2 regions of the Labrys sp. E2SS-1L genome follow, and region 1 is predicted to be linked to the other one. Evidence: riboswitches for the same ligand, from Rfam matches in the RefSeq annotation. Region 1 holds a riboswitch; the other holds the start of a gene.

The links. Region 1 has a riboswitch for S-adenosylmethionine ahead of metA (homoserine O-acetyltransferase MetA). Riboswitches for the same ligand answer to the same signal wherever they lie in the genome.
Region 2: linked by a shared signal. The riboswitch ahead of ACIGJE_RS19130 (O-succinylhomoserine sulfhydrylase) and the one ahead of metA (homoserine O-acetyltransferase MetA) in region 1 are both predicted to bind S-adenosylmethionine.

The regions. Positions count from the first base shown of each region.
Region 1 covers NZ_CP172712.1:3,079,993-3,085,407, forward strand. Annotated here, with positions in the region: gene ACIGJE_RS14220 (alpha/beta hydrolase) at 1-718, shown strand, start outside; gene ACIGJE_RS14225 (TetR/AcrR family transcriptional regulator) at 787-1,410, opposite strand; gene ACIGJE_RS14230 (PspA/IM30 family protein) at 1,516-2,205, shown strand; gene ACIGJE_RS14235 (YiaA/YiaB family inner membrane protein) at 2,260-2,541, shown strand; gene metA (homoserine O-acetyltransferase MetA) at 2,871-3,794, opposite strand; SAM riboswitch at 3,848-3,925, opposite strand; gene metH (methionine synthase) at 4,047-5,415, opposite strand, start outside.
Region 2 covers NZ_CP172712.1:4,083,104-4,088,518, reverse strand. Annotated here, with positions in the region: gene ACIGJE_RS19145 (MFS transporter) at 1-938, shown strand, start outside; gene ACIGJE_RS19140 (hypothetical protein) at 1,034-1,402, opposite strand; gene ACIGJE_RS19135 (2'-deoxycytidine 5'-triphosphate deaminase) at 1,431-2,549, opposite strand; SAM riboswitch at 2,641-2,720, shown strand; gene ACIGJE_RS19130 (O-succinylhomoserine sulfhydrylase) at 2,757-3,965, shown strand; gene xdhC (xanthine dehydrogenase accessory protein XdhC) at 4,115-5,113, shown strand; gene ACIGJE_RS19120 (ABC transporter ATP-binding protein) at 5,221-5,415, shown strand, end outside.

The DNA of each region.
Region 1 (5,415 bases):
GGTGCTCTATTATGCCGATGGCGGGCATCTTTCCGACGGCTCGACCTGCCTGACGAAGGAGCCGCGGCGACAGGAAGCGCTTAGACTGGTGAGAGCGCTCCATCGCGAAGGCAAGCTGAGTGAGGAGCCGATTCTGGTCGGTCTTTCCTACGCCAAGGGCGAAGGCTTTGCCGCCAGTCGGGCGCGCGACTACACGCCGGTGGCCGACAAACCCGGCTATGGCGGGGCCGAGGCCTATCAACTTTATCTCAAGCAGACCGTCATTGCCTTCATCGAGAAGACCTATCGCGCCGATGTGCAGCGCCGCCTCTATTGGGGACATTCCTATGGCGGGCTCCTCGGCGCCCGCGTCCTGCTGACCGAGCCCGGCCTCTTCCAGTCCTACATTCTCGGCAGCCCTTCCTTCTGGTTTGCCGATCATGCCATCCTGGCGATGGCAGCCAAATATGCCAAGGCGAACCGCGATCTGAAGGCCAACGTCCTGATCTATGTCGGTGGTGACGAAATTCGCCGCTACGACCCGGGCCGGCGCGGCGACACCCAGGACATGGTCGGCGACGTCGGGACGTTCGAAAAACAGCTCAAATCGAGCGGTTTTCCAGGCCTTACCATTCGCTCGCTGGTGGTGCCCGGCCGAAACCACCGTACCACCATTCCGCCGGGCTTTTCCTGGGCCGTTACTTCGGCTCTCGGCGGCAGGGCGGTGCAGTCTCGTTAGGGATTGCCGGCAGCGCATATACGAACGATTTTGTTGAGTGGATGGCAGCCATTCTTATCGATCGCGTCTCAACCGCCTTCGAGACCCCGGCCCATGGCGCTGACCACCAGCGCGATCTGCTCGCGCAGATAGGGCAGGGGCAACTGCACCAGCTTGCCCTCCAGACCGAGCAGTACCATGCCATGGGCGGCCGAGAAGAGGGAGCGGGCGAGCAGGGCCCGTTCGTCTCTAGCGAGGCCGGGCTGGAGCACGGCGAGCGGGGTTTCCAGATGCTGGAACAGCGCATCCTGCTGGCGCAAATGGTCTTCCGGCAGGTCCTGGCCGTCCGGCAAGCGGAAGTCGAACAGGGCATGCCAGCGCCCGCCATGCTCGGCGGCAAAGTCGAGATAACCGTTGGCGAGCGCGATCAAGGTGCGATTGGCGATGGCGCGAGGGCTGCCTCCTTCGGCGGCGGCAGCTTCTGCTTCTCGGCCGAGCATGGCGCTGAGCAGAGCGAAGCTGCGGGCATTCACCGCCAGGACGAGGGCGGCGAGATCGGGAAAGACCGTATAGATGGCGCCGAGGGCGCAGCCTACCTCTTCGGCGAGGGCCCGCGCCTTCAAGGCCGTATGGCCCTGCGTGACAATGGTTTTCTCCGCCGCTTCGATCAGCTTCTCGCGTAATTCTTCCCGCCTTGCACTTGCCTTGGCCATGCCTGGCAACTCCTCTCTGAACATTGTTCAAAATTTATCTTGAACGCCGTTCACGGTTAGGTTAACGTCCGAGTTGTGAACATTGTTCATAACACGGAGAGCGTGATGTTCAAGACCATCGTGACCTTGTTCCGCGGTGCGGCCGCAGAAGCGGAGGACAATCTCGTCGACCGCAATGCCGTGCGGATACTGGACCAGCAGATTCGGGATGCTCGGGCCGGCCTCGAACAGGGAAGGCGCGCCTTGGCGGTGGCCATCACCCAGGACAAGGCCGAGGCGCGGCGGCTCGGCGAGGTGCGCCGGCGCATTGCCGATCTCGACGATCGCGCGATCGAGGCCCTGCGCGGCGGCCGTGACGACCTGGCGGGCGAGGCCGCTGGTGAGATCGCCAATCTTGAGAACGATGCCGCGACGATTGCCGCCGCCCGGGCGACATTCGCCGAAGAGGCGGGACGGCTGCGCACGAAGCTTGCGGCAGCCGAGCGCCGCTTTCTCGAAATCGAACGAGGCAGGCGCATCACTGCAGCCGCTGAGACGGTGAATAAGCTCAAGTCCGGCTTCGCCGCCGCCGCGCCCGGTACGGCTCTCGCCGATGCCGAAAAGACGCTGGCCCGCCTCAGGCACCGGCAGGCCCATCAGGACGATGTGGAGGTTGAACTCGAGGCCCTCGACGCCGAGGCGCGCTCGGCGGCAACGGCCGAGAAGCTCGAAGCGGCAGGGTTCGGTCCCACGACGCGGACGACGGCCGAGGACGTGCTGGCGCGGCTGCAAGCGCGAGCGGCGCAGGCGGCCTGAGCCAGCATCCTTTCAACTCCTGCCTTTCAATTCTTGGAAAATCGAGACAATGCCATGGAACAGCCGAACCTGATCAAGCACTCCAATGCCTGGATGACCTTCACCTATGCCGCCTTCGCGGGCGCTGCCGGCATGGTCGGCCTCGGCATCCTGTTCATCCCGGTCGACATCTGGATCAAGGCCTACTTGGCCATGGGCACGGTGATGCTGATCCAGACCTGCGTGACGCTGACCAAGACCCTGCGCGACCAGCAGGAGGCCGGCCGGCTGCACAACCGCATCGAGGACGCCAAGACCGAGCAGTTGCTGATGCGCATGGATCGCGCCAAGGATTGAGGGAATTCCGGGGGCGCGGGCGTCTCGGGCGCTCTTTGAATGCGATGCGAGAAGGAGGAGGGAACGGGCAAAATACTCATAGGGGCGAACCTAAGGCGAGAGCTGCGACGCCAAACGCTCCTTCGCCCCGTTCTCACGGGGAGAAGGTAAAGATGAGGGGCAGCGCAAACCTTGAAAAACCGGGCATTGCGGAGCCCCTCACCTCTATCCTCTCCCCGTAAGAACGGGGCGAGGGGGCTCGGACGTGGAGCATAATCTCCAGCTCGGTCATCTCGCCCGACCCTCAAGTTGGCGTCTATGGGCAGGGTGCCCTCTGTGCCCGGAAGGCCTCAGCGTCCCTTGCCGACCTCGCTCAGATCGTAGGACGTCGTCTGGTAGATCTCGTTGATCCAGTTGCCGAACAGGAGATGGGCGTGGCTGCGCCAGAAATTGCGCGGCGGGAAGGACGGGTCGTCATAGGGGAAGTAGTTCTTCGGCAGCTTGATCGGCACGCCTGCGTCGACATCGCGAAAATATTCATCGGCCAGCGAGGTCGATTCATATTCGACATGGTTGAACAGATAGAGCCGGTTGCCTTGTTGCTCGTGAATGAGACAAACGCCGGTTTCGTCCGAATCCATCAGGATCTCCAGCTCGGCGTTCTTGCGCACGTCCTCGCCGCGCACCTCCGTCCAGCGCGAGACGGGGATGTGGAAGTCGTCCGAAAAGCCGTTGAGATAGATCGAGGAAGGCTTGCGGTTGTGGTGCTGGTAGACGCCGAAGGCCTTCTCCGTGAGCTCATATTTGGGAATGCGATGGAAATGCCAGATGGCCGCCATCGCCCCCCAGCACACGTTCAGCGTGGAATGCACGTTGGTCGTGGTCCAGTCGAGGATCTGCTCGAGCTCCTTCCAATAGGTCACCTCCTCGAAGGGGAGGGTCTCCACCGGTGCGCCGGTGATGATGAAGCCGTCGAACTTGCGCTCGCGTACTTCTTCCCAGGTTTCGTAGAAGGCGAGCAGATGCTCTTCCGAGGTGTTCTTGGCGCGATGGCCGCCGACCCGCACCAGCGAAAGTTCGACCTGCAGCGGCGTGGCCCCGACCAGGCGCGCCATCTGCAATTCGGTGCGGATCTTGTTGGGCATCAAATTGAGCAGGCCTATCTGCAGCGGGCGGATGTCCTGCCGGATGGCGGCGGTTTCCGTCATCACCCGCACCCCTTCGCTGACCAGGGTGGAGAAGGCGGGCAAGGTATCCGGAATCTTGATAGGCATGTTGCACTCGATCGACGTTGGGCCTGCCGGAACAATGCCGCAGGCCCACGGATGGAATGCATCCAGCGGCCCTTTAGCGAGTTGTTTAACGTGGCTGCAAGCCGGCCGGCCAAATCACCACGGGAGAAGAGTTAATCCTGCGGTGATTGGAAATCAATGGTGTTCCTGGGAGCGCGGGCGTCCTCGCCCGCTCTTGCCGTCCTGAGGGCGAAGCGCTTCCAAGGGCGGGCGAGGATGCCCGCGCTCCCAGGTCTATTCCGCCGCCTCCTTGACGCCGGGCACATAGTTGAGCACCGGCGAAAGCCAGCGCTCGACCTCTTCCACGCTCATGCCCTTGCGGGCCGCATAGTCCTCGACCTGGTCCTGCTCGATCTTCGATACCCCGAAATAATAGGCATCGGGATGGGCGAAATAGAGCCCGGACACCGAGGCGCCCGGCCACATCGCATAGCTTTCGGTCAGCTGCACGCCGATGCGAGCCTCGGCGTCGAGCAGGCGGAACAGCGTGCCCTTCTCGGTATGGTCGGGCTGGGCGGGATAGCCGGGGGCAGGGCGGATACCGCGATACGGCTCGCCGATCAGTTCGTCGGGGGCCAGGTTCTCGTCGGCCGCATAGCCCCAGAACTCCTTGCGCACGCGCTCATGCATGCGTTCGGCGAAGGCCTCGGCGAAGCGATCGGCCAGGGCCTTGACCAGGATCGAGCCATAGTCGTCATTGGCACGTTCGAAGCGATGGGCGATCGCTTCCTCTTCCATGCCGGCGGTAACCACGAAGCCGCCGAGATAGTCGCCCTGGCCGCTGGTTGCAGGCGCGACGAAATCGGAGAGGGCGACGTTGGCCCGGCCGTCGCGCTTGGTGAGCTGCTGGCGCAAGGTGTGCAGGCTGGCGAGTTTCCGGCCGCGGCCCTCGTCCGTATACAGATGTATATCGTCGCCGACGGCATTGGCCGGCCAGAAGCCGATCACGGCCTTGGGGTGGAACCACTTCTCTTCGATGATGCGGGCGAGCATGGCCTGGGCATCGTCGAAGAGCTGGCGAGCGGCCGCACCCTGCTTCTCGTCGGAGAGGATGGCGGGATAGCGCCCCTTGAGCTCCCAGGTCTGGAAGAAGGGTGTCCAGTCGATATAGCGCGCCAGCTCGGCGAGGTCGTAATTCTCGAACACGCGCGTGCCGAGGAAGCCCGGCCTGGGGGCGACGAAGCCGGTCCAGTCCACCTTGTGGGCGTTGGCCCTGGCCTTGGCGAGCGGCAGGCGCAGTTTGTCGGCCTCGCTGCGGGCATGGGCGGCCGCGACCTTGGCATATTCGGCCTGGACGGTCTCGACATAGCCTGGCTTGATCGTCGGCGAGAGCAGGCTGGAGACCACACCGACGGCTCGGCTCGCATCCGTCACATAGACGGCCTGGCCACGGTCATAGCGCGGATGCACCTTCACGGCGGTGTGGACGCGGCTGGTGGTGGCTCCCCCGATCAGCAAGGGAATGTCGAAGCCCTCGCGCTCCATCTCCGCGGCGACATGCACCATTTCATCGAGCGAGGGCGTGATCAGGCCGGAGAGGCCGATGATGTCGACCTTCTCCTGGCGCGCGACTTCGAGGATCTTGGCAGAAGGGACCATCACG
Region 2 (5,415 bases), 1.0 Mb from region 1:
CCGGCTTCTACCCCGGCGTCATCCTCTATCTCACTTATTGGTTCCCGTCGCTGCGCCGCGCCAAGGTCTTCGGCTTGTTCATGTCGGCCTCCGCCCTGGCCGGTGTCCTGGGCGGTCCGGTGGCTGGCACCATCATGACCCAGCTCGGCGGCGTGAACGGCTGGGCAGGCTGGCAGTGGGTGTTCCTGCTGGAAGGCATTCCGTCCATCCTGGCCGGCTTGGCGACCCTCTATTATCTGACCGACAAGCCCGAGCATGCCCATTGGCTGAGCGCCGACGAGCGCCAGCTGCTGATCGGCGATCTCGAGCGTGACCGCCAGACGCTCGGTCATCGCGAGCACGGCGTATTGCAGTCGCTGAAGAACCCGATCGTGTGGAAGTTCATTGCCATCTTCTTCTGCATCATCATGGCCAATTCCGCGCTGACCTTCTTCGGCCCCACCATCGTGCGGGAAGTCGGCTTTACAAATCCGGCCACGGTGGGCTGGATCATGGCGGCGATCTATGCCTGCGGCGCCGCCGGCATGATCTCCAACGGCATCCATTCCGACCGTGCCAATGAAGTGCGCTACCATTGCGGCCTGGCGGCTCTGGCCGGCGCGATCGGGCTCACCGTCCTCGGCTTCGTGGTGCCCGGCAGCGCGCCGATCGCCTTGCTGGCCCTGGGGTTGGCCGTGGTCGGCACCATGTCGGCGATCCCGGTGTTCTGGCAGATGCCCAACCACTTCCTGGCTGGTTCGGCTGCTGCCGTCGGTATCGCCCTGATCAATTCGGTGGCCAATCTCGCCGGCTTCGGCGCTCCCTATCTGATGGGCTATCTCAAGGATGCCGGTGCCATATCGAACGGCCTGTGGATCGTCGCAGTGGTCGAGGCGGCCACCTTCCTGCTGATCGTGAAATTCGTTGCGCCCTTCGAACGGCGCTCGAAACCGGCCTGAGTCCTCCCAGAGCCGGAAACTCGTGAAGGGCGGCCCGGCGAGCCGCCCTTTTTTCTTGGCTGTTTGCCGGATGCCTCAGGTGCCTATGCCGACCTTCACTTACGCTTGGCTTGCGGTCTCACGGCAAGGAGTTCGACCTTCGCCGCGCCGCTCTTGAACTTTCGCGCGGCGCCCTCGCAGACACCGGGTCCATAAGTCTGCGGGGTCGAGGAGAACTGCTCGTTGCCCGTGACATTGGCGAGCGGGCGGTTGCGCAGGGCAACCATCGCCCGCTCGAACTTGGCCCTTTTGTCAGGCTGAATCTGAAATTGAGCGGGACAATCCCGAACGATCCGAAAGGAGAAGGCAGCAGCGCCGATTTCCTCGCAACTGAAGCCTCCGAAGCACTCCATCGCTCGCGCCTGCGCAAGCGGGAACAGCAAGAGACAAAGTGCGGCGGTGGTCGCGACGACAGAGTTCTTCATGGCACCACCCTTGCGCCGGCATCGCGACTTACCGGAAATGCTTCGACAGTTTCAGCGCCTGGCCCTGATAGTTGGAGTTGAGGCCGGCACCGTAGAGGATCTGCGGGCGCTCGAGCATGCGCTCATAGATCAGGCGCCCGACGATCTGGCCGTCCTCGACGATGAAGGGGACTTCACGCGAGCGCACTTCGAGCACGGCCCGGGCCGCTTCCATGCCATCGGGCGAATAACCGAAGCCGGGGTCGAAGAAGCCGGCGTAATGCACCCGGAACTCACCCACCAGCGGGTCGAACGGCACCATTTCGGCGGCGAATTCGGGCGGCACATGCACGGCTTCCTTGGAGGCCAGGATGTAGAACTCATCCGGGTCCAGGATCATGTCGTTCTTGCCGCGATGCGGGATCGGCTCCCAGAAATCGAGAAGATCGCAGGCCGCACGCTTGTCGACATCGATCACGGCGGTATGGCGCTTGGCGCGATAGCCGATGATGCCGTCGCCGAAGCCGGTGAGGTCGACGGAGACGGCGACGCCGCCGGCAATGTCCGGATCGGGCGAGGAGACCAGGCCCATGCGGCGCTGCAATTCGCGCAAGGCGGCATCGTCGATGCGGGCTTCGCCGCGGCGGAAACGGATCTGGCTGAGGCGCGATCCCGTCCTGACCAGCACCGGGAAGGTGCGGGGGCCGATCTCGGCATAGAGCGGGCCGTCATAACCGGCCTCGACCTGGTCGAAGGCGCGGGCATGGTCGGTGATCACGCGGGTGAAGACATCGAGGCGGCCGGTCGAGCTCTTGGGATTGGTGGAGGCGAGAACGCCATCCGGCATCTTCAGGCTTTCGAGCAACGGCACGATGTAGACGCAGCCCGTCTCCAGCACGGCGCCCTTGGTCAGGTCGATCTCGTGCAAAGCGAGGTCGGCGATGCGCTCGGCGACCGTGTTGCGCGGGCCGGGCAGGAAACTTGCCCGCATGCGATAAGCCTTGGCGCCCAGGCGCAGGTCGAGGCTGGCCGGCTGGATCTGGTCCGTGGCCAAGGGCTGCTCGATGCGGACGGCGCCCGCCTCGACCAGGCCGGCAATCGCCTGTGAGGGCAGGATGCCATGGCTATGCAGAAGGCCTGGGGAGTGCAGGAGGTTCGAGGACGGCATGGCTCTCGCTTTTTGCTGCCAGTTTTGGCGTATCTTGGTCTTGCTAGACGAAACCATGCATTGACGCCATCGGGGAGTAGGGCTACTCAACAGTCTTCGTCGTGGTGGATTTGGGCCGGCCGGCTTGCAGCCACGTAAAACAACTCGCTAAAGGGCCGTGGGAAAGAGCGCTGGCGCTCGACTTGCGGCTGTTCAGGATTGCCGCAGATGACCAAACCGTTGACTTCAGCACCTTCCACCCGGGAATTGCAGCCGGCCACCCGGCTCGTGCATGCCGGCACGCTGCGCTCGCAATATGCCGAGACCTCGGAGGCGTTGTTCCTCACCCAGGGATTCGTCTACGAAAGCGCCGAGCAGGCGGAGGCCCGTTTCAAGGGCGAGGATGCCGGCTTCATCTATAGCCGCTTCTCCAATCCCACCGTGGCGATGTTCGAGCAGCGCATGGCGGAACTGGAGGGAGCCGAAGCTGCCCGCGCCACCGCCTCCGGCATGGCGGCCGTCACCGCGACCCTGATCGGCCAGCTCAAGGCCGGCGACCATGTCGTCGCCGCCAAGGCCCTGTTCGGCTCCTGCCGCTATGTCATCGAGGAATTGTTGCCGCGCTTCGGCGTGACTTCGACTCTGGTCGATGGCACCGAGCTGGCCCAGTGGCAGGCGGCGGTTCGGCCGGAAACCAAGGTGTTCTTCCTGGAAAGCCCGACCAATCCGACACTCGAGATCCTCGACATCGAGGCCATCGCCAAGATCGCCAAGAGCGCCGGTGCCACGCTGGTGGTGGACAATGTGTTCGCCACGCCGCTGCTGCAGAGCCCGCTCAAGCTCGGCGCCGATTGCGTGGTCTATTCGGCCACCAAGCACATCGACGGGCAGGGCCGCTGTCTGGCTGGCGTGATCCTGGCGTCGGAAAAGTTCATCAACGACCACATCCATACCTATCTGCGCCAGACCGGCCCCTCGATCTCTCCCTTCAATGCCTGGGTGATGCTCAAGGGCCTGGAGACGCTGGAACTGCGGGTCGAGCGCCAGATCGCCAATGCGGTCAAGGTTGCCGATGCCCTCGCTGGCCACGCGGCCGTCGAGCGCGTGATCTATCCCTTCCGCGACGACCATCCGCAGGCCGAACTGGCGCGCCGCCAGATGAAGGCCGGCGGCACGCTGGTGACCTTCGAGGTGAAGGGCGGCAAGGCGGCGGCGTTCAAGGTCGCCAATGCCTTGAAGATCACCCGCATTTCCAACAATCTCGGCGACACCAAAAGCCTGATCACCCATCCCTCGACCACCACCCATCAGCGCTTCGAGGAAGATGCGCGCCTGGGCATGGGCATCCGCCAGGGCATGCTGCGTTTCTCCGCCGGCATCGAGAGCGCCGACGACCTGATCGCCGACTTTGCGCAGGCCCTCGACAAGGCCCTGTAATCGGGGGGCTTTAGACCAGCCTGGAAGTACCGTATCTCCCGGAGGAGCCGGGGCTGGTCTTGAAGACCAGCCCACAAATGGGCTTTGGCGCGATCATCCCGAAGCGTTATCATGCCTGTGCCAAAACCGGCATGCATGCGGGCAGAGCGATGGGGATCTTCGCGACGCTGAAGGCCATGGTCGAGCGGGACGGGCGCGCCGTGCTCGTCACCATCATGGACGTGCGCGGGTCAAGCCCACGCGAAGCAGGCACGCGTATGGCCGTGCGGGCAGACGGCGCCTTTTCCGGCACGATCGGCGGTGGCACGCTGGAATGGCAGGTGCTCGCCGAAGCGCAGGCGCTGCTTTCGGCTCGGGAGGGACGCCGCATGCGCTCCCTGGACAAGGCCCTGGGACCGGACCTCGGCCAATGCTGCGGCGGCCGGGTCAGCCTGATGCTGGAGCGTCTGGAGCGGGACGATCTCGCCTGGCTGAACGAGCTTGCGACGCCGGCGGGCGGAACCTCCATCAGCATCGGCATGCCGCATGAGCGAGGCGGCTTCATCCGTCGCCGGGCCAGCGATGCCGAGGCACAGGGGCTACCCGCCGAAACGGCCAGCCGCTTCCTGCCGGACGGGCGCCTGCTCGAAAGGCTGGATCCCACAAATCCGTCTGTCTATCTGTTCGGCGCCGGTCATGTCGGCCGGGCTCTGATCCTGGCGCTGGCGCCTCTGCCGATCGACGTGGTCTGGTGCGATGCCCGGCCCGACGCCTTCCCGAGCCATGTGCCGCAGCATGTCGTGCTCCGCCGAGATGCCGAGCCCGAGCGTATCCTGGTCGGTGCGCCTGACCATGCGCGTATCGTGGTGATGACGCATAGCCACGCGCTCGATCTTGCCATCGTTTCGTCGGCTCTGGCGGCGGATCGCTTCGCCTATGTCGGCGTGATCGGCTCACAGACCAAGCGGGCTCGCTTCGTCTCGCAATTGCGGCAGGCGGGCCTGGCGGAACGGCTGATCGAAGGCATGATCTGCCCGCTCGGAATACCCGGCATCGAAGGCAAGGAGCCGGCGGTGATAGCGGCTTCCGTCGTGGCCCAGATCTTGCAATTACCCCGTCAGGCCGGCAGCCGGATGTCGGTCCTGAAAGGCCATCGGCGTCTCGGCTAGTCCCGGTACGCCGCTGAGTTGGGGAAAAGCTACGTTACCATGCCTGAACTCTTCGCATCTGCCTTATTTGCGCCTATGAATTGGGCACGTCCATGAATGTGGCAGCAATGGCAGACGCTCACACGCCCCTGATCGAAGCGAGGGGTATCGTCAAGATCTTCGGCGCGCTGAGAGCGAATGACGGCATCGATCTGAAGATCATGCCGCATGAGATCCATGCTTTGCTGGGCGAGAACGGCGCCGGCAAGTCGACCTTCGTCAAGATTCTCTATGGCCTGCTCCAGCCCAACGAGGGGCAGCTC